DNA from 2 places in the Brevibacillus choshinensis genome. Region 2 is predicted to be linked to the other one. Evidence: riboswitches for the same ligand, from Rfam matches in the RefSeq annotation. Region 2 holds a riboswitch; the other holds the start of a gene.

Region 1 (6,983 bases), 120 kb from region 2:
CGGCGTGTCGCCAAGCTCGCGGATATGATCTTCGTTTAGCAAAACCTTTCTCGTCACATCCAGCCCAACGAGCGTCAATTCAGGAAATCCCGCGTGGAAAACGACTTTGGCCGCTTCGGGATCGACGTACATGTTGTATTCAGTGGTCGGCGTGACATTCCCGTGTTCACGGACGACGCCTCCCATGAAAATGACTTCTTTGACATGATGCACAAGCTCTGGACATTTGCGTACGGCCAGCGCCAGATTCGTCAACGGGCCTGTCATGACGAGCGTGACGTGTCCGGAATTCGCAAGTACATTTTCGATGATGAAATCTGATGCAAAGCCTTGGGTCGGTTGTGTCTGGATCGGCACATCGCGCAGCGCCCCGCCCAGGCCATCCTCACCGTGAACACGATGCTCAAAAAACACCTTCCGCAGCAGCGGCTGGGATGCTCCCTGCACGATCGGGATCTCTTTCCCCACCTGCAGCAAATCGAGAATCTTGCACGTATTTTCCGTCGCTTTTCCGAGAGAGACGTTGCCGTTTACGGTCGTGATCCCGATCAGATCAAACTCCCCGCTGCGTACCGCGAGGATGATCCCCAGCGCATCATCGATGCCTGTGTCTACATCCAGTATGATCTTTTGCTTCATCAGTGGGCCTCCCTAGCATTTGGTGAAGGCGACAAGGGCATCGCTCCTTTGGCGTACACCCTTGTCGTCCTATCTATTTTTCCTGCTTATTGGGTAATTTCACGGTTCCAACGGTCAATCCATGCTTTGGAATGCTCGTTCACGAATTTCATGTCCAGCTTGTGCAGCTTGCTGATGGTTTCTTCGCCATACGTTACGCCTTTTGCTTCCTCGTCAGTCAGCTTCACGCCGGTGTTTACAGGGGAATCGACTTTCGCTTTTGCGGATTTCTCCTGAACTTCCTTGCTCAATTGCCAGTTGATGAAGTCTTCTGCGAGCTCTTTGTTCTTGCTGCCTTTTACGATGTTCACGGTGTTCATGACCGCGTAGCCGCCCTCTTCCGGTGTCACGAACTTCGCTTCTGGAACAGCCGCCTGGATGTCTTTGAAGTACATTTCCATGATCGGGCCTGCTGCGATTTCTTCTTGGCTGAACATGTTTACATATTCAGAGGTCTTGTCGTAGTATTTCACGACGCCTTTGTTCGCTTCTTTCATTTTCGCGAATGCTTGGTCTTCATTGAATTCTTTGCTGCCTGCCACTTGGGAAGCCGCATCCAGAATCATAGGGCCAGTCGTCGACGTAATGTTTGGAAGTGTCAGCTTGCCTGCCACTTCAGGGCTCCACAGATCCTTCCAGCTCTTGATTTCCGTTTTGATCACGTTCGGATTATAAGCGATCCCGAATTGTCCGATGGTGTAGGCTGGTCCGTACTCTTCACCCAGCGGCGCTTTTGCGATGTCGTAGATCTCTTTCAGGTTTGGAATGCGGCTGCGATCGATTTTTTCAAAGGCACCGCTCTCGATTCCTTGCTGCGCATAGTAGTCGGAAAGATAAATCAGATCCACATCGGAGCTGCCTTGGCGAATTTTATTCAAACGCTCTGCATTGTTCCCGATTTCCAGAACAATTTTGACGTTATGTTCTTTTTCAAACGGCTCATACACTTCTTTGCGGAAGAAATCCTCGGAAAAACCCCAGGTGGAGATCACCAGCTTTTTCGGCTCGCCGCTCGCTGCTCCGCCAGCTGCATTTTCTTTCGGCTGCTCGCTGCTGCCGCACCCTGCGAGCGCCATTGAAATCATCGAAAAGGAAAGAACTCCTGTTAACCACTTTTTCATCTTGTATTCCTCCGTTTTTGGTTTCTCTTTCAGATAATGGAGCACGTATTCTAATCCAATTGATTGTTTCCCTCGGCATCATTGGTCTATTCGCCATCACACCTTTATCTAGAAGAAAATGGTAAAAAAAGAAAAGAAAAGTACCCTTGATTAGAACATTCATTCTAAACAAGAGCACTTTTCTTCGTAAACAAAGAATAGCGACACCCGTTTTGCCGTTGCCGCCGGTCTTCCCCTCAGATAGATCCAAAGGGAAAATCCGAACGACTCCGTCAGGTATTCGATTGTGATTCAGCCAAAATGACGTTTGTGATCGCCAGCTGTGTGGCAGCGTCATAATCTCTCAGTACAGCTTCCATGTCGAGATTCATGTCTTCCTCCAAACGTTCGCGAAGCTTCTTCTTATATAGAAGCGACATTCGGAAGTCCACCTCGAGCTTCAGAGCAGGAGCCTCGCCTTCCAATGCAGCCGAACGCGGTGAGCGCCGATGCTTGGCATAGAAGGTAATCATATTATTTTCGATAGTTACTCTCAGTAAAGTTGTCCCAAAGCCGAACAACTCCTTAGCTATCTCGTTGTAGATCGCAGATAGCTTTTTTCTGCTTTCGTTTGTGTCCTGTATAGTCATGACATCACCTGCGAGAGTAAGTATCAGGCTTATTGATTTTTTCTCATTATACATATGATAAACGCTTCTATCAAGCAATCATTCGTATTTTGATCAATTTACCAACATTCAGAATATAAAAAAGTTGTCGAATAACATTTGACACGTTTAAAAATGCGAGCTATAATCCAACTATCCAAATAAGAATTACCACTTATTTAACTGCATATCTCAATCTCTTATAAAGAGAGGCGGAGGGACTGGCCCCATGATGCCTCGGCAACCTACCCGAACACGGTATGGTGCCAAATCCAGCGGAAGAAATTCCGGAAGATAAGAGAGGAATGAGTGACTGACCAGCTGCGACAGTTAACGACGACCTCTTCTTCCGGGAAGAGGTTTTTCTTAATTCCAACGGTTTTTATTTTTCAAAACATAAACACTCATTAGACAAAAGGGGAGAAACACATCATGAAAAAGACAGGAATTTTGCTTAGCTCACTATTGCTCGCAGCATCCTTGCTGACTGCTTGCGGAGGTAAACAGGAGGCTGCTCCGGCTGCAGGAGGGACCGCTGCCGAGCAAACGAAAATCAAAGTCGGCGTAACCGCTGGACCTCACGAAGAAATCCTGAACAAAGTAAAAGAAGTGGCGAAAACAAAAGGTTTGGAAGTAGAAGTCGTTGTATTCAATGACTACGTGCAGCCAAACCAAGCTCTCGATAAAGGAAACCTGGATGCAAACAGCTTCCAAACCATTCCGTTTCTGGACAAATTCAACGAAGACCACAAAACCAAGATTGTCGAAATTGGCAAAACAGTAACTTTCCCAATGGGTCTTTACTCCACCAAGCACAAGAAAGTGGAAGAAGTCGCTGAAGGCGGCGTAGTGGGTATCCAAAACGACCCAACAAACCGTGCTCGTGCACTGTTGCTGTACCAAGCAGCCGGTCTGATCAAACTGAAGGATGGCGTAGGCAATAAGGCCACTCCATTGGATATCATCGAAAACCCGAAAAAATTGGAATTTAAAGAACTGGAAGCTGCTTTCCTGGCACGCTCCCTGAACAACGTAGAATTAGCGAGCATCAACACCAACTTTGCGATGGAAGCAGGCTACAATCCGAAAAAGGATTCCATCTTCTCTGAAACATCCGATTCTCCATACGTAAACGTCTTGGCTGCAAACGAAGCAAACAAAGACAACCCTGCACTGAAAAAACTGGTTGAGATTTATCGTTCTGAAGAAGTGAAAAAATTCATCGACGAACACTTTGAAGGAGCTGTGCTCCCATCCTGGTAAGCTACACTAACTATCGAACAACAAGGAGACTGGAGAGATGATACAGCTAACCGACATCCATAAGTCGTATACGGTGGGAAACAAACAGGTTCAAGCCTTGAAGGGCGTATCACTGAACGTGGAAAAAGGACAAATCTTCGGCGTGATCGGATTCAGCGGAGCAGGGAAAAGCACCCTGCTTCGCACGATCAACCTGCTCGAAAAACCGTCCAGCGGCTCCGTCGTAGTCAACGGTCAGGATATGCTTTCGCTGAAAGAAAAGGAATTGCGCCAAGCCCGCAAAAAAATCGGGATTATCTTTCAGCATTTCAACCTTTTGTCCTCCTATAACGTCTTTGACAACGTAGCCGAGATTTTGCGAATGAACCGGGTACCCAAAGATGTAATCAAGCAGAAGGTAGAAGATCTCTTGCGGTTGGTGGGCCTCGAAGATAAAGCAAACTCCTATCCTTCTCAGCTATCGGGCGGACAAAAGCAGCGCGTCGGCATCGCCCGTGCCCTGGCTACAGATCCGGAGATCCTTTTATGCGATGAAGCCACCTCTGCACTCGATCCGCAGACTACCGACTCCATCCTGGAGCTGCTTCTCGACATCAACCGGAAATTCAATTTGACCATCGTGCTGATTACACACGAAATGCAGGTCATTAAAAAAATCTGCGACAACGTAGCCATCATGGAAAACGGTGTGGTCATCGAACAGGGCTCTGTGCTCGATATTTTCAGCAATCCTCAGCAGCAGACTACTCGCAACTTCATCAAAACCATTTTTGATGACGATGTGCCACATGAAATCTTGTCGAAAATCAAGCAGACAGGCCCTGCAGCGAAAATTCTCCGGGTCGCATTCCGTGGAGACGCCGCACTCGATCCTGTTCTCGGCACCTTGTCTGCTCGCTTTCCGGTGAGCACCAATCTATTGTACGGCTCCATCACCTCGATCAAGGGAACGGCGCTCGGGATTTTGCTCCTGCATATTTCCGGCGAGGAAAAGGACGTAAATGAAGGCATCGAGTTCCTTCGCCAATCTGTATACAACGTAGATATCGTGGCACGAGAGGGGGTTACCCGATAATGGATCGCTTGGCAGAAATGATTCCTGTCTTTGGACAGTCGTTGCAAGAAACAGTCATCATGGTCGGCTTCTCCTTGTTCGTCGCCACATTGATCGGCATTCCGCTCGGGATCCTGCTCGTGATTACACAAGGCAATCATCTGTTTCCGAACAAATGGATCTATCACATCCTGAATACCATCATTAACGTCGTGCGCTCCCTTCCGTTCATTATCTTGATGGTGGCGATCATTCCTTTTACGGAGCTGGTCGTTGGGACATCCATCGGAATCGAGGGGGCCATCGTTCCACTGATCGTGTATACGGCACCTTACATCTCCCGTTTGATGGAGACAGCCCTGCTCGACGTTGACCGCGGTGTGATCGAAGCGTATCAAGCGATGGGTGCTTCCCGTACCCAGATCATTTTCCGCATCATGCTTCGTGAAGCCCGTCCCGGTATCGTACTTTGCCTGACGATCGCCACTATCGGTCTGATCGGTGCGACCGCGATGGCAGGGGCTGTAGGTGCAGGCGGCCTCGGCGATCTCGCCCTCCGCTACGGCTACCAGCAATGGGATATCGAAGTGATGGTCATCACGGTTATCATTCTCGTCGTTCTCGTCCAGCTGATCCAATCCCTCGGCAACTGGGCAGCGAGAAAACTGAAAAAGAGCGCGTAAAACACGTGAACCTCTAACTGTCCAACGGTTAGAGGTTCTTGTACTATCGCAAACCGAAGAAGAATACAGCTAATGGAGGTATTTCCTTATGGGCAGCATCCCACAGACATTACTCGAGGATCTGAAACGAATCACAGCAGACGATCGTGCCACGACGAACGAGACCATGCTTCACCAGCACAGCAAAGATGAGTCCCATCACACCCCCGTATTGCCGGATGTGGTCGTTTTCCCCACCTCCAAAGAAGAGGTTTCGGCTATTCTCAGATACGCAGGCGAGCGCTCTATCCCTGTCGTCCCCTTTGGCGCCGGGTCCAGTCTGGAAGGCCATTGCATCCCTCTAAAAGGCGGGATCTCCATCGATTTTCAGCAAATGAACCAGATTATCGAGGTGCGTCCCGAAGATTTTCTGGTCCGGGTTCAGCCCGGTGTCACCCGTACCCAGCTCAATGCAGCACTGAAAAAGCACGGCCTCTTCTTCCCTGTAGATCCAGGTGCAGACGCTACCATCGGAGGCATGACAGCGACCAATGCGAGCGGCACCACCAGTGTGCGCTATGGCATCATGCGCAGCCAAGTCCGTGATCTCGAGGTCGTCATGGCGGATGGATCGATCATTCGCACCGGTGGATTGTCCGCCAAATCATCTTCGGGCTATCATCTGACCGGATTGTTTGTGGGGTCGGAAGGGACACTCGGTGCCTTTACAGAGATTACCCTCAGAGTGTACGGAATTCCCGAGACCGTGGTTGCCGGCCGCGCCACATTCCCCACAGTAAAGGCAGCAGTCGATGGAGCTATGTCCCTCTTGGCAGCCGGAATCGCCATCGCTCGTGTCGAGCTGGTGGACAGCACCTCGATTCGCCAGGTCAATCTGCACAGCGAAACGGACTATTTGGAGCAGCCTACCTTGTTCCTCGAATTTCATGGCAACGAAGCCGGTCTGGCTCACGATGTCGCCTTTGCCGAGGAGCTGCTAGCTGAAAATGGCTGCGTGGACTTTTTAGTTGAAACAGATTCCAAGAAAAGGGCAAAGCTATGGGAAGCTCGACATCATATCGCTTACGCCTTTAAGCACGGCTATCCAGGAAGAGAAATGATGATCACCGATGTGTGCCTTCCCCTCTCGGAACTGACCGATGCTGTGGTGTACGCGCGTGAAGTCATCGATCAAAGCGGATTGGCTGGCGGTGTCCTGGGCCATGTCGGGGATGGCAACTTTCACACCAGCCTCATGTTCAACAAACAAGATCCCGCCGAAGTGCAGCTCGCTGAAGAGGTTAACGTCAAGATCGTCGAATATGCCCTGCGAAAAGGAGGAACCTGCACAGGGGAACACGGCATCGGGATCGGAAAGAAGAAATATCTCCAGCTGGAGCATGCCGATACACTTCCTTGGATGAAGCTGATCAAACAGCAATTCGATCCGAACAACATCTTGAATCCGGGGAAAATTCTAGATTGACAGTTTCCGCCACTACCATTTTTCCATATTGTTCACGGAATGTTTGGTGGAAATCGATATGATATTAGTGTA
Region 2 (6,983 bases):
TCCGTATTTCGTTCCACACCCATTGCCCCTGTCTGGAACGCTGCCAGAAGAATCGAGGTGAAAATGATCCCGATCGGGTTGGAATTAGCGAGCAGCGTCGCCATCATGCCCGTCCAGGCAAAGTTGGGGACAGTCAGCGCGCCATCCACAAAACGGTAATGCGCTCCCAGCACTTCTACTGTTCCGGCCAATCCAGCCAAGCCACCACTGGCAAACATCCCGGTCAGCATCACCTTGATCTGGTTAATCCCGCCGTACCTTGCAAACAGCGGATTTTGGCCGAGCATTTTAACCTCATAGCCGAATGGCGTAAACCGAATCACCCAGAACAACAGCAGAGCAGCTGCAATCGCAAAGAAAAAGCCCGCATGCACGCTCATTCCGGAAAACAGCTTGGGCAGCCATGCACTTTTTTCCAGCATTACGGTTTGGGCGAGAGCTGCCGAACCCGTTCTGTCTTGAAACGGATCACTCACCAGATAGCTGGCGAACAGCACCGCAATATAGTTGAACAGGAGTGTGGAAATGAGCAGGGGAATGCGGAACTTTGCCTCCATGTACCCTGCCAGCAGGGACCACAAACCGCCAACTGTGATTCCCACGAGGATTCCGGCCAGCATTTTCACGATTCCCGGCGCTGGCAAATAAATCGCTACGAGTGTCGCACTGATTGCGCCCAGCACCATTTGCCCCTCAGCTCCCAAGTTAAAAACCCCTGCACGGAAGGCCAGGGCAAGCCCCAGCGCAATCAGCATGATCGGCGTCGCACGTGCCAGCGTGGAAGTGAAGAAATAAAAGCTGCCAAAGGCACCCTTCCACATTTCCTGGTACGTTCCAATGACCGATTCGCCGACTGCCGCAATCACTACCGCTCCCGTCAGCAGCCCGATCATGACTGCGAGGACCGGCTGAACCAACGACTTACACAGCTCTCTGATCGCTGCCATGAACATTTCCTCCTGCCATCAACACGCTGATTTTTTCTTCTGTTGCTTCCGATCGTGCCAGCTCACCAGCGATTCGCCCTTTGTACATGACCAAAACCCTGTCTGACAAGGCGAGAATTTCCGACAACTCAGACGAGACGAGCAAGATCCCATCCCCGTTATTTCGCTTTTCAATGAGTGCCTGATGAATGTGTTCCATCGCTCCGATATCCACGCCGCGAGTCGGTTCCGCGGCAATCAGCAGGGGTGTTTCCTGCCCCAGCTCTCTTGCGACGATCAGCTTTTGCAAATTTCCGCCTGAAAGGTTGCCTGCCAGCTCTTGCAGCTGCCTGGAGCCTGTCTTGATCGCAAAGCGGTCCACCCAGCCACGAACGACCTGACGGAACGAGTCACGCAGGATGACGCCTCGACGATAAAATTCCGGCTTCCGCTGATAGCCCATCAACGCGTTTTCCTCGACGCTTTCCAGCTTCGCGGTCCCCCATAGATAGCGGTCTTCCGGAATATGCGCCAGCCCTGCCTGACGGATCGCCTCCACCGACTTGTTGGTGACATCGGTACCGTCCAGATGGATTTTGCCTTCCTGAATGGGTCGCAAGCCGCTGATGGCTTGCAGCAGCTCAGACTGGCCGTTTCCAGATACACCTGCGATCCCCACGATTTCCCCATGGTGAATGGAGAAGCTGACATGATCCAGCAGCGTCTGTTTCTCTCGCATCGTCACCCGGTCCACGTGCAGCAGCCTTTTGCCTTCCAATGGGACCCGCTGGCTCAGCTCCTCCAGCTCCCTGCCCACCATCAGCCTCGCCAGATCGTCGACATTGGTCTCGCTTTGGGAAACGGTCCCGGTCACACGTCCTCCGCGCAGCACGGTGATCCGATCCGCTACTTCCATGACCTCCTGCAGCTTGTGCGTAATCAGGATGACGCTTTTCCCGCTCGCTGCAAGATTCCGGATCGTCTGCAGCAAATCTTTGACTTCCAAAGGAGTAAGCACAGCGGTCGGTTCGTCCAGCACGATAATTTCCGCCCCTTGGTAGAGCACCTTCAAAATCTCTACACGCTGCTGCTCGCCGACCGAGCAAGCGGACACCTGTGTCAGGGGATTGATGGGGATTCGGTACTCCTCGCTCAAGGCACGCACCTTTTCTACCGCTTCCTTGCGCCGGAAGAATCCCGCCTGCTTGGGTTCGTACCCAATCACAATGTTTTCCGCTACCGTAAAATCTCCAAAAAGCATGAAGTGTTGATGCACCATGCCAATGCCGTTCCGAATCGCGTCGTTCGGCCCTCGGAATGCGACCGGCTTGCCGTTCAGCAGAATCTCGCCTTCTGTCGGCTGCTCCATCCCGTACAGCATGCGCATCAGTGTCGTTTTTCCCGCTCCGTTCTCCCCGACGATGGCATGGACCTCGCCTGCTTCCAGGGTGAAGGACACTTGATCGTTGGCCGTAAATTCTCCGTACTTCTTGGTCATCTGCTTCATTTCCAAGCGATGCGCCATTCCCGCTCCTCCTTCTTTTCACGTTCCTCCCGAATACACAAGCGACCGACTACACAGCTGTAGTCGGTCACCTAAATGCACGAGTGCTGCCAGCTATTAGAACGAGTCAGGAACTTTACGTGTGCCTGCTACGATCTCGTCATTGATAGCCTTCACTTTATCGATCACTTCTTGGCCGATGAACGGGTTCAGCGGCGTTTTGCTCTCGTGGGTCACATAGGTTACACCCACGCCTTTTTCTTTCAATCCGTAGGTCACTACACCTGGCTTCAGGTTGCCTTCGACAAAGGACTTCACGGTTTCGTACGCTGCCGCATCGGTGCCTTTCAGCTGAGAGAGCACGATGTGAGCGGGATCGATGGATGTACGGTCTACGTCTTGACCAGAAGTGTAGAAGCCTTTTTCCTTCGCTGCCTCAAACACGCCCAGATCGCCAACCGCTGCCGCACCGTTAATGATGTCGGCGCCTTTGGATGCTTGGAGCAAAGCCAGCTCTTTCGCTTTTGCCGGGTCAGAGAAGCTGCCCACGTAGTTCACGAGGAACTCCGCGTTCGGATTTGTCGCCTTCATCCCCTCTTGGAATCCACCTGTCCATTTTTTCAGGAGAGGAATATCCATCGCTACGACCATGCCGACTTTGTTGGTTTTGGTAGCCAGTCCAGCAGCCGCCCCCATCAGATAGGCAGCTTCCTGCTCACGGAAGGTAACGCTGCGGACGTTTGGCAAATCAACTACGGTATCGATAATCGCAAAATTGCGATCCGGATTCTCTGCCGCTACTTTTTTCAGCGCATCTTCTGCTTCAAACGAAGAAGTGATGATCAGATCATAATTTTCTGCCACTGCGACGCGAAGATTTTCCTCGATCGCTCCATGGTCCGTAGACTCGATGCTTTTTACTTCTGCGCCAAACTCCTGGCCGGCTTTCTTGGCACCTTCATCCATTTGTTGAAAGAACGGGTTGACACCGATTTTCTCCGGCAGGATCAGGGCAATGCGTTTTTTCGCCGCTCCCTCTTGTCCTGCTGCTTGTCCTTCTGCTTTTTCAGCAGGAGCGCTGCCTCCTGCCGGAGAGCTGCCTCCTGTCGGAGAGCTGCCTCCCGCCGAGCATCCAGCTGCCAGTACGGCGAATGTGGTCAAAGCCAACAATAGTTTCTTCATGGTGTACCCCTCTCTATCTAGAGCCTCTAAATTCGTTTTTATCTATTCACATATGTAATGTACGGTTTTTATACCAAAAAATCAATATAAATTACGTACATTTCACAAAAAAATACAGTTATCGTTCGTTTTTGCTGTCGCATTTTCTCTTTTTCACTTGCGCTAGACAAATAAAAAACTCTTCCCTGAGGAAGAGTTTACGTCCGGAACGGTCCTCTTCCTCATCTTCCAAGACATTCTCCCTGTCTTGTAGGAATTGGCACCAGTCTGTACATGTACAGTGGTTGCCGGGCTTCATCGGGCCAGTCCCTCCGCCGCTCTAGATAAGGTAGTATTTTGATAGGATTTTAATTAAATCAATTCTAGCAGAACGAAACAAAAATGCAATTATTATTTCTATTCCCTCTAATCCTTTGCATGAAACGTCTGCTGGAGGCGATGGGACAACGCGTTCAGCTCTCCCAGCTCCTCTGTGATTTCCCGCACCTTTTGATGCTGATTTTCCGCAGTAGCGAACAGCTCCTCCAGATTGGCTACCGACTCCTCCGTAACGGCTGTAATGGTAGACATCTCAGCCGCTACTTCCCCTGAGCGCATTTTTACTCTGTCCATGCTGGAGCGAACATGCTCTGCCGCAGCCAAGAAGGTAACCATCCCTGCGCGTACGGCTTCGATCGATGCGACGGTTTTGACTGCCAGCTCTTGCCCTTTGGCGACAGATCCCTCTCCCGTGCTGATTTGTTGGACAGCATTTTCGCTTTCCTGATGGAGGGATTTTAAGATCTCGGTGATTTCCTGCGTCGCAGTGGCACTTTGCTCAGCCAGCTTGCGCACTTCGTCAGCCACGACTGCAAAGCCTCGTCCATGCTCACCAGCCCGCGCCGATTCGATGGCTGCATTCAGCGCCAGCAGATTGGTCTGTGTGGCAATCTGGTTGATCGCCCCGACAATTTCCTCTACGCGATTGGCTTGGCGATTGAGCTGGTGGATTGTCGAAGCTGCAATCGTGACGGCCTGAACGATTTGTTCCATCTGCTGGGATAGCTCGTTCATCATCCCGATGCTCTCCGCCAGACGCAAATTGCTCTGGTCGGATTCGATCTTCATCGCGTTCGCCTGAGTAGTCACCTCGACAATTTCCTGATCGATCGACTGCACTTCCTCCTCGATCTTTACGGTGGAGTTTGCCTGAGACTCCATGCCAGTGGCGACTTCCTTGAAGGCGATCATCATGTCGTCCGTGTTGCGCTTGGTTCCCTCGGCATGTTCATGCACATGTTCAGTTGTACGGTCGAGCTGCTCGGTCATCACTTTGATGTGTCCCAGCATCTCAGCCAGTCGCTGCTCTTTTTCCTCGGCTTCTTTTCTTGCCGTGTTTGCTTTTCTAAGCGAGGCTTGTCCTGCCAGACAGAGGTACGTCACCGCCGCCATCATCATCAGGATGGCTACGATTCTCACCTCGAGATTGACTGCGTTGAAATTCCCGGTAAATATCTGGTAGGTTCCGGTGTAATAGCCCACTAACGTGACAATGATCTCGGTGATTCCCGCAAAAACGACCAGCTTCCAGTCTAAGTAGGCTGCCAAAAATCCCATGATGATAAATGCCAGAAACGCTATTTCCTGGTACGAGCTAAAATGATCGAAAGAGATGGCATAAAACATGAGTCCAATTGCAACCAGATAACGAATAACGGCGCTGTCTTTGCGGATGAAATAATACGGCGATACGATCAAGGTCACCAGCAACCCTAACGAACTGACGAACCAGAAGTTCACATTTTCCTGGAATGCAATCAGCCCGGCCATCCATAAATGATTCCATAGAACAAAAATCATGAAGCCTTCCTTGTTGGTCAAGGTACCCTTCACCAGCTGAATCATCCTGTATCCCTCCTTGCCCTCTATTGGTAATATCGGATTCTTTTCTCATTATAGATGGAGAAATGTTCCTCTATCTGTGAAAAAACTGCGAACGGTAGAAACCACTTCGCCCAAATCGGAATACGCTGATACGACAGATACCTATCTTTTGAATGGAAAGGACGAAAAAAGTGGAATTAAACCGTTTACCCGTCACGATCTTGACGCGTACGATCAAGAATCCTTCCACCACCATCTACTACCCTCAGCTGTCCGGACTATCCAACCACCAGGCTGAGCAGCAAATCAACCGTTCCCTGCTGCAAACCGTCCATGGCCTCATTCACGAGCAGCAGAGAGTCCAGGTCCAGGGAAATACCCAGATGCAAGGCACCTACGAGATCAAAAACAACCAACGCGGCATCGTCAGCGCCACTCTCACCAACTATGCCTATACGCCGCAAATGGCACATGGAATGACGTTTCTCGGATCGGTCTCCGCTGATGTCGACACGGGTAAGGTCTTTTCCCTGAGGGACCTGTTCAAGCCAGGAAGCCACTACGTCAAGGTATTATCCGACCACATCAAGGCACAGATCAAGGAAAGGCAGATCCCCACATTGGGCAACTTCACCCCGATCAAGCCAGACCAAGATTTTTATCTCGCTGACAAAACACTGGTCATCTACTTTCAGCTCTATGAAATCACGCCCTATTACGTCGGTTTTCCCATGTTTCCGATATCCGTCTACGATCTGGAGTCCATTAGCAATGAAGCGGGACCACTGGGCATCCTGGCCGCTAGTTAGGAGCGAATGGGAACGGTAAAGACAGGCTGATGCGCTCGCAAAAAGGCATCAGTCTATTTGCCTTTGCTAACGCTTATGCTGATCCTTCATATACAAATAAGTGTTTACTTATATGTCTGGACCTGATAGTATGTTAATTGTACATATTTACTTAAGCAATCAAGTGTATGGAATATCGGACTCGTTTTCTTGGAGGAAGGATATCATGCAATATTACGGACATAAAATCAGTCAAACCGCCAGAGTCTTCAGTAAAAAACTGAATGGAGTCCTCTCGCCCATGGGACTCTACAGCTCCCAATGGGGCATCCTCATGTGCCTGCACTATCGCGACACCTTGACGCAGGTGCAGATCAGCAACTACCTCCACGTAGAGGCTCCCACCATCACTCGGACGTTGACCCGTTTGGAGGAAATGGGCTGGGTCATACGCGCAGAAGGGGAAGATAAACGAGAGCGCTACGTTTCCCTTTCGCCCCAAGCGGCGGAAAAGTTCCCGGAATGGCTGGAGGCCGCTGTCCAATTGGAAACGGCTGCTCTGCGCGACATCTCTGAAGAGGATCTCTCTACCTTTAACCGCATACTGAAAAAGATGAACGATAATCTGAATAGCCTGCAGGCGTAATCACGCCATAGAAAAAGGCTTCCCCCTGAAAGACTGATAGAAGTGCTTTCAGGACGGGAAGCCTTTTTGATTGT

What was found. A riboswitch is a leader RNA that binds a small molecule or an ion and turns the genes downstream of it on or off. The one in region 2 is predicted to bind S-adenosylmethionine.
Region 1: it holds a riboswitch for S-adenosylmethionine, as region 2 does, so the genes downstream of both, JNE38_RS29840 (MetQ/NlpA family ABC transporter substrate-binding protein) here and JNE38_RS29330 (BMP family lipoprotein) in region 2, are expected to answer to the same signal.

What each region holds. Positions count from the first base shown of each region.
Region 1 covers NZ_CP069127.1:6,018,235-6,025,217, forward strand. Annotated here, with positions in the region: gene JNE38_RS29825 (nucleoside hydrolase) at 1-639, opposite strand, end outside; gene JNE38_RS29830 (ABC transporter substrate-binding protein) at 726-1,799, opposite strand; gene JNE38_RS29835 (DUF2294 domain-containing protein) at 2,072-2,428, opposite strand; SAM riboswitch class I at 2,644-2,747, shown strand; gene JNE38_RS29840 (MetQ/NlpA family ABC transporter substrate-binding protein) at 2,879-3,709, shown strand; gene JNE38_RS29845 (methionine ABC transporter ATP-binding protein) at 3,747-4,784, shown strand; gene JNE38_RS29850 (methionine ABC transporter permease) at 4,784-5,446, shown strand; gene JNE38_RS29855 (FAD-binding oxidoreductase) at 5,535-6,911, shown strand.
Region 2 covers NZ_CP069127.1:5,893,534-5,900,516, forward strand. Annotated here, with positions in the region: gene JNE38_RS29320 (ABC transporter permease) at 1-947, opposite strand, end outside; gene JNE38_RS29325 (ABC transporter ATP-binding protein) at 922-2,451, opposite strand; gene JNE38_RS29330 (BMP family lipoprotein) at 2,548-3,612, opposite strand; SAM riboswitch class I at 3,831-3,942, opposite strand; gene JNE38_RS29335 (methyl-accepting chemotaxis protein) at 4,018-5,496, opposite strand; gene JNE38_RS29340 (DUF3298 and DUF4163 domain-containing protein) at 5,667-6,284, shown strand; gene JNE38_RS29345 (MarR family winged helix-turn-helix transcriptional regulator) at 6,490-6,909, shown strand.